2 regions of the Devosia sp. WQ 349K1 genome follow, and region 2 is predicted to be linked to the other one. Evidence: predicted binding sites of a transcription regulator. Region 2 holds the regulator's gene; the other holds the start of a gene.
The links. The regulator LexA, encoded in region 2, represses DNA repair genes until DNA is damaged. The targets are predictions, from matches to a motif close to TGTTCNNNNTGTGTTCNG.
Positions count from the first base shown of each region.

Region 1 (8,042 bases), on a different contig from region 2:
GCAACCGCCGCTCCATCGACAATCTCAAAACTCAATTGAGCGTCGACGACCTTATAAAAAAATTCGTGCTCTGCTTCAGGGAACACTTCGAACTGATCCTGCCCGGTGAGTTGGGCGTAAAGTCGTCCTGCGCTTTGGGTGATGGTGAAGGCAACATCCGGGGTGAGCTGATAGGTCCCCACATACATAGGCAACACAGACGGATCGATCTCGATTTCCGTACGCAACTTTGGCTGTTCGCGTAGAGGCAACGATGGATTGAGCAAATGCATCCCGATGTCGTCGATCCCGGCTAATGTTGCCATATTGGATAAAACGACGACGCCGTTTCCACTGAGCTTGTCATATCCAACAAAGCTACGGAATCCGCCGGTACCACCATTATGCCAGATGATGTCGCCCTGCCCTAAATCAGTGATGAACCAGCCCATGGCGATGGATTGTCCTTGACTGATCTCTCCGGGTCGCTCCAGCATTTTTTCAAACGCCGGTTTTAAAGATGTGTCGCTATTGCCGCTGGCGGCGGCGATAAATTTTGCCAGATCTTCCGCATTGGTCACGAGAGCCCCCGCAGGTGCAAAAGCGTCAAATTTCCAATTGGCGGCAGGCTCCCGCGCAGAGTCATAGCCTGTCGCCATGCCTTCGATGGTTTCCCCAGTGAGCTGTATGCGGCTAGACGACATTTCGAGAGGCTCAAAAATGAGCGTTCGCATCAGCTCGCTGTAAGACACCCCGCTGGCTTCCTCCATCGCGATACCGAGCAAGGCGGCGCCTGCATTAGAATACTCAAATGCCTCGCCCACTGGGCGCGCCAGCGTCAGGCCAGCTAACCATGCAAACAAATCCTCACGCGATGTATCCCGGTAAGGATCATTGAGGCCCTTGTCTGTGATGCTTTGCGGCAGGCCGGTAAGCCCGGCTGTATGCGTGGCGAGAGTAAACGCCGTGATAGGCTGCTCACTCTCAGGCAGTTGAGTGCCCTCCGGCAGATAGGTGCTTATGGGCGCATCAACATCCATCACACCATTGAGCGCGAGCTGCGCCAGCAAGAGACTGCTAAAGGTTTTGGTAATTGACCCCGCCTCAAACAAGGTCTTTTGGTCGACCGGAGTGGGATCATCCAGCGAGATGGTGCCATGAGAAACAAAACGCGTCTCACCATCTTCCACGATCGCAACGGCTATGCCGACATTGGCCTGATCGCGACCGATACGATCGCCAAGGATCTGCGCTACGTCGCCATCCGAGGGCATAGCTGCCTCCTGTCCCACCACAGATGAGAGCATAAATATGGCAGCAGCCAGAACGGCGAAAATTCTCATAAAAACAGCTCCGGCGTTGTCGGCTTTAACCCACAACGCCGGAGCTGCAATTTGGTTGGTTATTTCTTCGCCATTGCGATCGAATCTAGGATCACCTTGCGGGCGTCCTCAATACCACCAATGCCATTGATCTTGGCCCACTTGCCTGGCTCGAGATCCTTGTAATGGGTGAAGAAGTGCTTGACGCGTTCTAGCTGGATTTCCGGCATGTCACCAATATCCAAGATATTGTCATACATGCGGGTCAACTTGGACACCGGCACAGCAATGATTTTCTCATCCTGGCCGCCGTCATCTTCCATAAACAGCACGCCAACCGGCCGCGAGCGCACCACTGCGCCCGGTACAAGCGGACGAGAATTCATTACGATCACGTCCAGCGGATCGCCGTCGCCGCACAAAGTGTGAGGGACGAAGCCGTAGTTCCCCGGATAACGCATTGGCGTATAGAGGAAACGATCAACAAAGAGAGCACCGCTGTCCTTGTCGATCTCATACTTGATCGGCTCGCCCCCAAGAGGAACTTCAATGATGACATTGAGCTCTTCGGGCGGGTTCTTGCCGGTCGGGATCGCGTCGATATTCATGGTCGTAACCTTGCCGTTCAATTTGATGACGGAATATTGGGCAGCTTCTGCCCGCAAAACCGACCAAAAGGCAAGACGCAAACGGACGCAGACCGTTCCCTATTTAATGACGAGTACGGGGATGGTCGATCGCGCAAGCACCTCTGCAGCCTGACTGCCTAAGAGCATACGCTGAAAACCACGCCGACCATGCGAACCCATAACAATGGTGTCACAGCCGATTTTCTCAGCGGCTTCAAGGATTGCGTCAGCCGGACGGTGCTCTGCCAGATAGCGCGTTTCGATATTTACCCCTTGGGCCTGCGCAATGTCGCGAGCTTGAGCCAAAATGGTTTTCGCATGCTTGGCATAGCTCTCCTCAAGTTCCGACAAGATCGACCCTGCATCAATCGCACCGAAACTACCGCCACCCAATGCTGACACAATTGGATCGGTAGAGGTCAGCGCAATTACGCTGGCGCCGTTAAGCTTGGCGAGCTCCAATGCAGCCGACAAAGCCTTGTTGGCAAGCTCGGATCCATCCGTCGCGATCAGAATCGATTTAAACATGTCACTGCCTCCGTATGTGCATGCCGATATCTTGGCGCAAAAACACCCGGGCCGCTTTGATCTGGATCAGTCTTTGATAATTTCACTCTTCAGATGAGGACAATTGCCGAACCTGATTGCGCAAAATTGTACGATCACGGCTGGAGACACCGATCAATTCGGCGATACGCCAGACCAAATTGTCCTCCAGCTCATGATTTTTGCTGTCAGCGAACACTACGGTCCACATCATACGAATAATCTCGATACGGTCATCCATCGGCAGATGGGTGATGCCACTGGTAAACTTGTAAAAATCCACCGACTCCGCATCGCGGCGAGACGCTTCCTGAACCAACTTTTCTACGCTGGCCTCGTTGAGGCTGTAATAGTCGCCAAGCACCTCACGGATCGCTTTTTTCTCATCATCCTTCACGGCACCATCAACGGCAGCTAAATGCACAAGCAGAGCCGCGACAGCAACTTGTGGATCAAGAAGATCGGTTTGCGACTGGGGCTTGGAGAACAGTCGGGTCAGGGCCTCAAACATATATTACTCGTAAGAAGAAAGACGGGGCTGAGGAAAACTTAGCCGTAAGGGGCACAAACACAAAGCCTTCCAAGGCCTTTGTTGCGCTCTAGCTCCCTATTGATGCAGCTGCGTCACACTGCAGAGCAAGAAAATGGACTCGACTCTTCGTGGATTTAGAGTCATTTTGTTCTCGTTATGTTCACATCAGCGGTGACCTATGCAGGCCCCAAATCGACACCAGCGCCTTGCCGCGCTGCGTGACGTCATTGCCGATATTGAGCGCAAACCCGCCTTGGCGGAGGCGCGCCATCGCGTTGACGCCGACACAGTAAGCACGAGATTTCCGCGCTTTGCCGGAGGCTTAGTACAGGAAGTTTTTACCGATGACACGCGCCATTCCAGCGTCAGCCTTGGCTTTGCCTTGGCACAAACACGTGGTCTTTTAGCGGGTCGACGCATGGGCATTCTCTATGTCCAGCTCATCAACCAAGCGCAAGACATGGGCATGCCTTATGGCCCAGGCCTGATCAGCTTCGGCATAGATCCCGCGGCCATTGTCTTGGTGCGCGTAGCCAATATCACCGAGCTGCTCTGGGCCTGTGAAGAAGCACTTAACTGCAAGGCTATTGCCGCTGTCATCGCTGATGTCGCAAAACCCTCAAAGCATCTCGATTTTACCGCAAGCCGCCGCTTGAGCCTGCGCTCGGCCCAATCAGGGGCCAGCCTTTTTCTCTTGCGTTACGGCAAGACGCGCGAAGCAAGCGCGGCGCAATTGCGCTGGCAGTTGGCACCTATCACCAGTGGCCGCAAACCTTTTGACGATCACGCTCCTGGCCCTGCACGTTGGACGGTCAAGCTCGAGCGAGGCTCCCTCATCAAGCAGCACGCAGAATGGGTGCTGGGATGGACGGAAAATGGATTCACCAGTTTTACACCGCGACGCGGCCCCAATGATCGGATCCGCACGAATACGCCGCTTCCTCGTCCTCTACCTACCAAGCTGGGCAACCGATTATCTCAAGCGAGCTGAACCCAACCTCACCGGCCCTTTGGCGCTTTATGAACGCGTACAGGGAGGCCTTCGGATTGCAGCGCTAGATAGGGAAGCGGCACAACTGGGTATTCGCCAAGGCCAAACCTTGGCCGATGCCCGGGCTGTGGTTCCTACTCTCATCGTGCGGGAGATGGATCGCGATTGGTTTGAGGCTGGCTTCGCCGATTTTGCCGACTGGCATTCCAATGCTAGTCCGCTTGTCGCCGTTATGCAGGACCCGTCTAAGTTCGGCGATCTCGTTCTGGACACAACCGGCGTCGATCACCTCTTCGGTGGCGAGCCGAATATGTTGCGAACACTGCTTACACGCCTTCGCGCTCTTGGCTACACCGTGGCAGGATCCATAGCCCCAACCATTGGGGCCGCTTGGGGGGTGAGCCATTATGCGCGCAGCCAAATCGTCTCCCCTGACACTCTCGACAAGGTTCTCGATACCCTGCCTGTCGCCGCATTGCGCCTGGATCAAAAGCAACTCGCCACACTTGCCCAAATGGGCCTTAAAACCATTGGTGAACTGCGCACGCGTCCGCGCAAGCCCTTGCAGGCCCGGTTCGGCCAAAGCCTGATTTTGCGTCTCGATCAGGCCTATGGGCACGTGCTTGAGCGGATGAACCCGCGCCTCCCGCAAACCGAACAATTTGCCGAACGCCGCTTTGCCGATCCCATAGCGCTCATCGACGATGTTTTGGCCACCACCAAAGACCTCGCGGTCACCCTCTCACATCAATTGGAAAAGCAAGGACAAGGCGCGCAAAGCTTTCACCTTTTTCTTTATCGCGTCGATCATAAGGTCATGACGCTTTCGGTGAACTCAGCGCGCGAAACCCGCGACGCTCATCACATCAGCCAGCTGTTCGTTCACCGCGCCGAGCGACTATCTGCCGAATACGACCCGGGCTTTGGCATTGATATGGTGCGCCTTTCGGCCAGTTCTTTGGATGATTTGGGCGAAACGCAGACCTCCGCCTTCAGCCTGGAAGATGGCACGCAAGATCTCGACCAGCTTAACGATCGGCTCGCCAGCCGGCTCGGCGTGCTTTCTGTCGTCCGCACCCAGCTTTTGCCTTCACACATGCCCGAGCGCGCCGCGCGTCTTGTGCCTGTGCAAGCGTGCCAAACATTCGACAGACCAGATAATTGGCCAGAGATGGTGCGCCCATTGCGTCTCCTGCCCTCACCCGAACGCATCGACATTAGCGCCGAAGTTCCTGATGGCCTGCCCGCCTTGATGGTTTGGCGTCGCCTGCACTATCGCCTCGTTAAAGGAGCTGGTCCCGAGCGCCTGGGTGCTGAATGGTGGCGGGCACCCGAGCGCTTGCAGCTTGCCCCAGAGACACAGCCCAAAGAGCCAGCAGAGGGAGAGTCGCAACTGGCCCTGCCCTATTTATCACCCTTGCCTCTCTTCGTCCCAGACGACGCAACGCGTGATTACTACAGTGTCGAAGACGAAGTAGGACGCCGTTTTTGGGTGTTCCGGCAGGGCTTTTATGGCGGGCACACCCACCCCACTTGGTATCTCCATGGGCTGTTTGCATGACCGAAATTATCCGCCTTCCCACGCGAGAGCGCCCGCCTGGCGCACGACCCAAAACTGCGCCCTTTGCTGAGCTCATCACCACCAGCAATTTTTCATTTCTACGGGGCGCGTCTCACCCCGAGGAGCTTGTGTCCGCCGCCATGCAATTGGGTCTGAATGGCATGGGGCTTTGCGACCGTAATAGTTTTGCTGGGGTTGTGCGCGCCTTCACCACCGCCAAACATCATGCCGAAAGGTTCAAGAGCTTCCGTTATCTCGTCGGCGTTCGCCTATGCTTTGACGATGGCACGCCCGATATTATCGCTTACCCCACGGATCGACCGGCCTATGGACGCCTCTGTAAGCTCCTCACCCTTGCCAATCAGCGCGGCGAAAAGGGATCCCCCTCACTTCTTCTCTCCGATCTCTTCGGCAATGGAGACCCAGCCTCACCCAAAGAACACGGCCCGCAAGAAAGCTTTGTCGAGGGGCAACTCTTTATTCTCATGCCCGATGAGCGCGATTGGAGACGCACCGAGCAAACCCTTGCTGCGCTGACGCGATTTGGCGGAGCACAAAACGTTTGGGTTGCTGGTGTGCCCCGCTTTGACGGTCATGACCGTGCGCGCCTCAACCGCGTCGACATCACCGCGCGTCACCATGGGGCCAGAATGCTGGCGAGTAATGATGTTTATTATCACGAGCCAGATCGGCGCATTGTCGCCGATGTTGTCACCTGCATTCGCGAACACACAAGCCTGCATGACGCCGGGTGGCTGCTGACCAAAAATGCAGAACGCCATCTCAAACTCCCTTTTGAGATGGAACGCCTTTATGCCGAACACCCTGACGCCATAGCCCAGACCCAAGCCATTATGGCGCGGATTGGCTTCACCCTCGATCAACTCAAATACAACTATCCCGAAGAGACCATCGGCAATGGTGAAACTGCTCAACAAACGCTAGAGCGCCTCACATGGGAGGGTGCGGCACGGCGCTTTGCGGAAGGCATTCCCAATACCGTCAAAGCGATGATTTGGAATGAGCTCTGCCTCATCGCCTATAAGCACTACGCCGCCTATTTTCTCACCGTCCATGACATCGTGCGCTTCGCCCGCTACGAGCGAAAAATCCTTTGCCAGGGGCGCGGCTCAGCGGCCAACTCTGCCGTGTGTTTTTGCCTCCATATCACCGAGGTCAACCCAGTTACCGGCAACCTCGTCTTTGGTCGCTTTATTTCCACCGAACGCGATGAACCGCCCGATATCGACGTCGATTTCGAGCACGAACGGCGCGAAGAGGTGATGAGATATGTCTATGAAAAATATGGTGGTCGCCGCACAGGTCTAACCGCCAATGTCATTACTTATCGCTCCAAAAGCGCCATCCGCGAAACCGCAAAAGTCTTTGGCGTCTCCGAAGATACGGTCAATGCCTTCAACCAGCTCCATTGGGGATTTGGCTCAGCTGTCGAGTTAGAAAAGGTGAAGGCCATTGGCCTCAACCCCGACGATCCCGTGCTGTCGCAAATGTTCGAAGTGGTGAAAGTGCTCCGCGGTTTTCCTCGCCACCTCTCTCAACACGTCGGTGGCTTTGTCATCACCCGCGACAGTCTTGAAACCATGGTCCCCATCGGCAAAACCGCCATGGATAGCCGCGTCATCATCGAATGGAACAAAGACGACATCGCCGCGCTCGGCATTTTGAAGGTCGATATTCTGGCCCTCGGCATGCTCTCCTGCCTCAGGCGGGCCTTTGAGCTTTTGCATCTCCATTATGACAAGCAGCTCACCCTCGTTGATATTCATGCCGAGGAAACCGGCGATGGCCCGCTGGATAAAGCGCGCGTCTATGACATGATCCAGCGTGCCGATACGCTTGGCGTCTTTCAAATCGAAAGCCGGGCGCAAATGTCGATGTTGCCGCGCCTCAAGCCAAAAGAATTTTATGACCTCGTCATTGAGGTCGCCATCGTTCGCCCCGGCCCCATTCAGGGGGACATGGTCCATCCCTATTTGCGCCGCCGTCAAAAGCTGGAAGAGCCCGTCTATTACAATGATGCGCTCAAAGCCGTTCTAGAGCGCACGCTGGGCATTCCGCTTTTTCAAGAACAGGCTATGCAAATTGCCATTGTCGGCGCAGGCTTTTCACCCGGCAAAGCGGACTCTTTAAGACGCGCCATGGCCGCATGGCGTCGAACCGGAAAGATTGCACAATTTGGCGATGAGTTTCTAGCGGGCATGGCCGCCAATGGCTATCCGCTCGAGTTTGCTAAAAACTGCTTCGCGCAAATTCAGGGCTTTGCCGAGTATGGTTTTCCTGAAAGCCACGCCGCCAGTTTTGCCCTACTGGTCTACGCCTCGTGCTGGTTCAAATGCCACTACCCGGACATTTTTGCCTGCGCCCTGCTCAATTCTCAACCCATGGGCTTTTACGCGCCCAGCCAAATCGTGCGCGACGCGCGCGAACATGGCGTTGAAATTTTAGATGCAGACATCAATCT
Region 1 covers NZ_JAENGO010000005.1:2,424-10,465, forward strand. The annotation lists gene JHL21_RS10640 (serine hydrolase) at 1-1,322, opposite strand, end outside; gene ppa (inorganic diphosphatase) at 1,382-1,909, opposite strand; gene JHL21_RS10650 (universal stress protein) at 2,009-2,458, opposite strand; gene JHL21_RS10655 (TerB family tellurite resistance protein) at 2,541-2,987, opposite strand; gene JHL21_RS10660 (ImuA family protein) at 3,187-3,999, shown strand; gene JHL21_RS10665 (DNA polymerase Y family protein) at 3,920-5,560, shown strand; gene JHL21_RS10670 (error-prone DNA polymerase) at 5,557-8,042, shown strand, end outside.
Region 1: the regulator LexA is predicted to act here: its motif matches at 3,155-3,172, upstream of JHL21_RS10660 (ImuA family protein).

Region 2 (8,042 bases):
CCGCCCAGAGCCATGAGCGACGAGCCCACAACAACGGCCCCAATACGCAGCGCCTGCACCGACAGCCCCTGCGCTTCAACCGAAGCAGGGTTGTCGCCGACAGCGCGGATCGCCAGCCCAAGCGGGGTGCGGTAGAGCACGAAAGCCACAAGGATCACGAAGGCAATCGCCAGCATGGTCAGCGACGTCTGCTGGAACAGCGCCGGACCAATAAACGGCAGATCCGACAACACTGGAATATCGAGCGGCTGGAACGGGGTGATGCGCGGTGGCGACGTCACTTCCGGCAGCGCCGTACGATAGGTGAAGTACGAAAGGCTTGTCGCGAGCAGCGTAATGCCAATGCCCGACACGTGCTGCGACAGTCCCAGAATGACTGTCAGCCCGGCATGCAGCAGGCCAAACACCGCGCCGACCAACATGGCCACAATCACGCCACCCCAAAGCCCCGCGCCGAGGTAAACAGCGAGCCAGCCCGCCATTGCCCCCGCCACGAAGATGCCCTCAATACCAAGATTGAGCACACCTGCCCGCTCACAGATCAACGCGCCCAGCACACCAAAAATCAGCGGTGTCGCGATGCGCAGAGCTGCAGCCCAGAAATTGGCCGAGCTGATAATGTCAAATACGACGTCCATTCTTACGCCTCCGCACCAGACTTGGCTTTGCGTTCAAAGCGAACGCGGAAGCGCAGGAAGAATGTGCCGACCAATACGCAAAGCAGCGACAGCGCCACAACGAGATCAGCGAGATAGTTGGAAATGCCGGTAGCGCGGCTCATCGAATCCGCACCAACAAAGACCGAGGCCACGAACAGTGCCGCAAACACGGTGCCAATCGGCGAAAGCCCCGCAAGCATGGCCACGACAATCCCCGAATAGCCAAAGCCCGGTGACAGGTCCGCGGACAAATAGCCCTTTACGCCTGCAACTTCGGACACACCGGCAAGACCGGCGAGGCCACCCGAAATCAGCGCCACTTTCAGCATGGTCGCATTGACCGGGATGCCTGCGAACTTAGCCGCATCGCGGTTCTCGCCCACGGCCTTGATTTCAAAGCCGAGCACGGTCTTGCGCACCAATATCCAGAGGACAATGGCCGCGCCAATACCGACGATTAGGCCCCAGTGCATCCGCAGACGCGGAATAAGCTTTGAGAATTTTGCTTCCGCGTCGAGCGGGATGGATTGCGGCCAACCCATCGCCAGAGGGTCTTTCAACGGCCCTTCGATCAGCATCTGCACAAAGAGAATAACGACGAAGTTCAGCAGTAGCGTAATTACCACCTCATCAGCGCCAAAGCGCTGCTTGAGCATGGTGGGCACCACCATCATCATGCCGCCGCAGATAAAGCCCGCGATCATCACCGTTGGGATCATCAAAGCCGGCGGCATCTGCAGCAAGCCGCTCCCCACGAGCACCGCCGCGAGCGCGCCGATATAGAGCTGGCCTTCCGCGCCGATATTCCAAAGCTTCGCCCGGAACGCGACTGCGCAGGCGAGCCCGGTGAGAATAAGCGGCGTCGCCCGGTTCAGCGTTTCGGAAAACGCGAACATCGAGCCAAACGCGCCCTGCACCATCAGGCCATAGGCCGTAATCGGGTTTTGCCCCGCAGCCAGAACAGGAATAGCCACCAGCAAGAGCGCGGCAATGCCGGAGCCAAGCGAAACCAGCAGTTTGAGCGCGACAGAAGCGTCAGCGCGGTTTTCAAGACGCAAACTCATGCTGCCTGCCCTGCCATCAACAAACCAATCGTACCGCGGTCGAGCTTTTCGCTCGGGCCAGCGTCGCTGACCTCCCCGGCGTGAACCACAAGGAAGCGATCCGCCAGCGCGAACAATTCGTCCAGGTCTTCCGAAATCACCATCACGGCGGCGCCACGGTCACGCGCTGCAATAATGCGGCGATGGACTTCCGATTGCGCGCCAACGTCGAGGCCGCGTGTGGGCTGGTTCGCCAGAATAACGCGCGGCGAACGCTCCAGAACGCGCGCCAAAATCAACTTCTGCACATTGCCGCCAGAGAGCAGCCGCGCTTCGGCGTCCGGCCCCGGGCAACGCACGTCATAGGCCGCAATCGCTTCCGTCGCCCGCTGCTGCATGGCTTTACGATTGAGCAGGCCATAGCGCGAGTATGGCGCGCTGCGCACTTCCTCAATGGCGATATTGTCAGCAACACTCATCGTGCCAACGACGCCGTCATGCTGACGATCTTCCGGCATGCGCGCCACACCAGCCTGAACCAGCGCACGCGGGTCCGCCTTGGTCAGCGCTTCGCCATAAAGGCGCACTTCGCCAGCGTCCGGAACAGCAAGCCCCGAGATCAGTGCGGCAATGCCCGATTGGCCATTGCCCGACACACCGGCCAGACCGATGATTTCGCCAGCCTTGAGTTCAAAGCTGACATTGCGCAGTGATTGACGGGTCGAGCCCTGCTTAAGCGACACATTGGCAAAGCTCATCAGCGGCTCGCGCGGCGTTGCGGGCGTACGCTTCACTTCCGCCACAGCCTTGCCCACCATCAGGTCGGCAATATCGCGACGATCAGAATTTGCAGTGACGAGCTCACCGGCCTTGCGGCCGCCCCGCAGAACCAGAATACGGCTCGATACGGAGAGCACTTCACCCAGCTTGTGAGAGATAAAAATAACGCCCAGCCCATTCGCAGCCAAGCGGCGCAGAACGGTGAAGAGCCCTTCGGACTCTTGTGGGGTCAGAACCGCGGTGGGTTCATCCAGAATAAGCACGCGGACATTGCGATAGAGCGCCTTCAAGATTTCAACGCGCTGCTTTTCGCCCACGGTGAGGCTGGCGACAGGACGATCAAGGTCCACATCAAGCCCACTCTCCGCAATAATGGCTTCCACCTTCTTGCGCGCCGTAGATTTGCCCCCAAGCGCAAACATGCCCTCGGTGCCAAGACGAATATTGTCGAGCCCGCCGAGGTTTTCCGCCAGCGTAAAATGCTGGTGGACCATGCCAATTCCGGCCTTCAACGCCGCGCCAGGCGAACCGGCAGGCAAAATTTGAAGGCCAGCCTCGCTCGCAACACGAACCACACCCTCATCCTGCACATAGTGCCCGAAGAGAATGTTCATCAATGTCGTTTTGCCGGCGCCGTTTTCCCCCAGAAGGGCTAGGATTTCGCCCCGCTTGAGACTGAGATTAATCCCGTCATTCGCGGTGAGTTTGCCAAAGCGCTTGGTGATACCCTCAAGTGAGAGCACCACATCCCCCTGTTGGTCGGTCATTGCCGCCCCCAAAAAATAGAATAGGCCGGGCGTGGGAAAACCCACACCCGGCCAGAAAAAGGATTACATGCTGGAGCTTGGTTCAGCGTCGTTGATGTCGACCTTGAAAGTACCAGCAAGGATTTCAGCTTCCTTGGCCTTAGCGGCAGCAACTGCGTCCGCACCAGCAAGCGCTTCATCATAAACTGCGCTCGAACCACCGTGCTCGAGGAAGGCATAAATGCCGTAATCCGAAGCGGTGAAACTGCCAGCCTTAATGTCGGCAATTGCCTTGTTGATCATTGGCTCGCCGTGCCACAGCGCCGACGCCAGAATGGTGCCTGGGTAATCCGCTGCGGTGTCGATCACGTTGCCGATGGCCAGAACGCCGCGTTCCTTGGCAGCGTCAGACACGCCAAAACGCTCTGCGTACAGAATGTCCGCGCCCGCATCGATCATAGCGAATGCCGATTCCTTGGCCTTCGGAGGATCGTACCAGGAGTTGATGAAGCTCACCGAGAACTTCACCTCTGGGTTGACCGAGAGCGCGCCCTGCATAAAGGCGTTCATCAGACGGTTCACTTCTGGAATAGCGTAACCACCGATCATACCGATCTTATTGGTTTCGGTCTTCATGCCCGCAACCATGCCGGTCAAATAGCTTGGTTCTTGGATGAAATTGTCGAAGGTGGCGAAGTTTGGTTCAACTGGCTGGAGCGAGGACCCCATCAGGTACATCACTTCTGGGTATTCTTCAGCAACGGCACGCGCTGGCTGTTCAACACCGAAGGCTTCACCGATCACCAGCTTAGCGCCCTGTTCCGAATATTCGCGCATGACGCGTTCATAGTCGGTGTTCGACACGTTTTCCGAATACACATATTCGATCTCGCCGCGTTCCTGCGCTGCGATCAGCGCGAGGTGGAGGCGCGATGCCCACTGCTGCTCAACCGGAACGGTCCACACAGCTGCAATCTTGGTCACATCCTGCGCCAATACCGACCCGGTCAGCGACAGAGCTGCGACGCCGAGTGCGGCCGCCGAAAGAAAGGCGCGTCGACCGAATTTCGTTAGAGCGGTCATTTTAACCCCCAATGAGTGTGCAAAAAACGAACAAAAATCTCTCTTGCCTATCTAGCGAGCGAAGACGCTTGGTTGGCAAGTTGAAAATTAAGGTTTTTTAAATCTGTTCCGTCTTGCTGACGAGTCGCATTTGCTCCTCAACGCCGCACTGTGCCTGTGACCCGTTTACGCATGTTTGGGTCCCGGGCTTGGACCGGCCAAAACCACCCATCTATGCATGCGCATATTACAGTCGTTTGGCAGTGCTGACAGGAACATGGCAACACTTGCAGAACATTTGAGGAACACATATAGTCGTTCCGTCTATGTTCCGATTCTGGGGTCTGGGGCCGATGCTGACGAAAAAACAACACGAATTGCTGATGTTCATCCATGAGCGGATGAAGGAGAGCGGTATTCCTCCGTCATTCGACGAGATGAAGGATGCGCTTGATCTGGCGTCCAAATCCGGCATTCACCGTCTCATCACGGCCCTCGAAGAGCGCGGCTTTATCCGCCGCCTTCCCAATCGCGCCCGTGCGCTCGAAGTGGTGAAGCTCCCGGATTCGATGAACCCGACCTTGGGTGGCCGTAAATCAAAGTTCGAGCCCAGCGTCATTGAAGGCACTCTCGGCAAGGTTGCCGCGCCCCCAGCGCGTGCTCTTCCATCCGCCGCTGACGATTATGCTCGCCCCATCTCCATTCCGGTTATGGGCCGCATTGCAGCAGGCACGCCCATTGAAGCGATCCAGACCCACTCGCACACCATCGCTGTACCGCCAGAAATGCTCGGCTCAGGCGAACACTACGCATTGGAAGTGCGTGGGGATTCGATGATCGACGCAGGCATTTTTGATGGCGACACCGTCCTCATCAAAAAGCAGGATACGGCCTCGAACGGCGAAATCATCGTCGCCCTTGTCGACGATGAGGAAGCGACGCTTAAGCGTCTGCGCCGCAAGGGCGATACGGTCGCTCTGGAAGCGGCCAACCCGGCCTATGAAACCCGCATTTTCCCGCCCGATCGGGTCCGGGTTCAGGGCCGCTTGGTCGGCCTGATGCGGAAATACTGAATTGGCGGAGGGGCAAGTTGAAAAACTCTGCCCCTTTGTTCTGCGCGGCGTTGGTTCTTGTAACACGCCTCCACGATACTCCCCGCGCCCCGGAGTGGCGTATATTCTTCCAACGCCCGCTCGCCGACCTTCGACATCACAGGCGCTGAGCCAGTACACGCGCAAAGCCGAGCATTGCGCTCACGGCTAAGCCCGAGCGCCGCCTCCATTTTCATATATCCCCGCTCTAAAGGACGCGCCCCTTCGCGCCCTAAAAGGCCATGTCCGCGCCAAAGCTGACGCCCATAAGTGCCAGCCAAAAGCCACAGATAGGCCAATCGCGGCCACGCTGGCTGGACGCATAAAAAGGCCCGCTTTCGCGGGCCCTTTCTCACGCATATCGCGCTTAGTGATTGTCGCGTGGCAGACCTTCGGTCTGGGCAATGCGCTGGTATTTGTCGGCACCACGCAGAATGGCGCCGTCGCCCAATTGGCCGACCAGGCCGCGCTGGATTTCCTGCCAAGGGGTCTGATGCTTGGGGAATTTGTATCCGCCCTCTGCATTCAGATCCAAACGGCGGGCGGCGATTTCCTCGTCCGAGATGAGAATGTCCGCTTCACCCTTATTGAGGTCGATCCGCACCCGGTCGCCCGTCCGCAGGATCGCGAGGTTGCCACCAGCCGCCGCTTCAGGCGACGCGTTGAGGATCGAAGGCGAACCCGACGTGCCCGACTGACGACCATCACCGATACAAGCAAGGGACGAAATGCCCTTCTTAATCAGATAGCTAGGCGGACGCATGTTCACCACTTCCGCAGCGCCTGGATAGCCGATTGGCCCCGCGCCGCGCATGAACAGCAGCGTATGTTCATCAATAGCAAGCGAGGGATCGTCGATCCGGTGGTGATAGTCTTCAGGACCATCAAACACCACCGCCTTGCCCTCAAACATGCCCGGATGCTGCGGATCGGAGAGATAGCGCTCGCGGAACTCGGGGCTGATCACCGAGGTCTTCATAATGGCGCTGTCGAAGAGATTGCCACGTAGCACGAGGAAGCCCGCTTCCGACTTCATCGGATTGTCGAAATGACGGATGACCTTGTCGTCCTCAATCGGACGATTTCGGCAGTTTTCGCCAATCGACTTGCCGTTCACGGTTGGGGCGTTCTCGTGGATAAGCTTCTGTTTCATAAGCTCATTCACCACCGCAGGCACACCGCCCGCGTGGTAATAGTCCTCACCGAGATATTCACCCGCTGGCTGCAAGTTCACCAAGAGCGGCACCTTGTGCCCATGCTCCTGCCACTCGTCGATATTGAGGTCGACACCAATATGCTTGGCAATCGCATTGATATGGATTGGCGCATTGGTCGAGCCGCCGATGGCCGAATTGACCACGATAGCGTTGAGGAAGTTTTCCTTGGTCAGAATGTCGGATGGCTTGAGGTCTTCACGCACCATCTCCACCGCACGCTTGCCAGTGCGATAGGCCATTTCCTGACGGTCACGATACGGCGCTGGAATCGCTGCAGAACCCGGCAGCTGCATGCCAAGAGCTTCAGCCAGCGAGTTCATCGTTGTCGCTGTGCCCATGGTGTTGCAATAGCCAGTCGACGGGGCCGAAGACGCAACCAATTCAATGAACTTTGGATAATCGATTTCGCCAGCGGCGAGCAGTTGGCGGGCCTTCCAGACGATGGTGCCAGAGCCAGTGCGTTCGCCCTTATGCCAGCCGTTCAACATTGGGCCAACCGAGAGCGCAATCGCCGGAATATTGACCGTCGCCGCACCCATCAGCATAGCGGGTGTGGTCTTGTCGCAACCAATGGTCAGCACCACGCCGTCCAGCGGATAGCCGTAGAGCACTTCCACGAGGCCCAAATAGGCCAGGTTACGGTCAAGACCTGCTGTCGGGCGCTTACCGGTTTCCTGTATCGGGTGAACCGGGAACTCAATGGCGATACCGCCTGCTTCGCGAATACCTTCGCGCAGACGCTCAGCCAGAACGATATGGTGACGGTTACAAGGGCTTAGGTCGGAGCCGGTCTGCGCAATGCCGATAATCGGCTTATCGGACTGCAGCTCTTCGCGCGACACACCATAGTTCATATAGCGCTCAAGATAGAGCGCGGTCATGTCTGGATTGTCGGGATTATCGAACCACGCACGCGAGCGCAGCTTCCGGCCGCCATTGCCGCTGTTATCTACCGTCATAGATCAATTCCTTGGTTCTCCGCCCTGCGGAGCACTGGGGTCTGTTTGCTCCTGTTCTAGCACGGCAATTCTGGAATGGAACGGGGCCGCAGCTTAAAATCATACAAATGACTCTAAACACCGTGAGAATCTGATTTTCGGCGCATTCCACCTTACTCAGCGCGCGGTGCAATCAGGCAGTTGCGGTTAAGCCATACAAGAACGGGCTAGTCAGTGTCGGTCTCCGGCTTTACGTTCGCGCCGCAGACTTGGAGGGACTACGAAGTGATGCAATCAGGAGCATGGGTCGCTGTTGACTGGGGCACCTCAAATTTAAGGGCTTGGGCGCTGGACGGCGACGGGTCCGTAATCGGAACAGCAAGCTCCGACAAAGGCATGGGCAAGTTGACCCCCGATGCTTTTCCCGGCGCACTGACAGAAACGATCGGCCAATTAAGCTTGGCAAATGCGCCAGACGAAGTGCTGATCTGTGGCATGGCAGGCGC
Region 2 covers NZ_JAENGO010000001.1:276,639-284,680, forward strand. The annotation lists gene JHL21_RS01195 (ABC transporter permease) at 1-638, opposite strand, end outside; gene JHL21_RS01200 (ABC transporter permease) at 641-1,723, opposite strand; gene JHL21_RS01205 (ABC transporter ATP-binding protein) at 1,720-3,249, opposite strand; gene JHL21_RS01210 (BMP family protein) at 3,313-4,311, opposite strand; gene lexA (transcriptional repressor LexA) at 4,644-5,363, shown strand; gene JHL21_RS01220 (IlvD/Edd family dehydratase) at 5,749-7,557, opposite strand; gene JHL21_RS01225 (2-dehydro-3-deoxygalactonokinase) at 7,825-8,042, shown strand, end outside.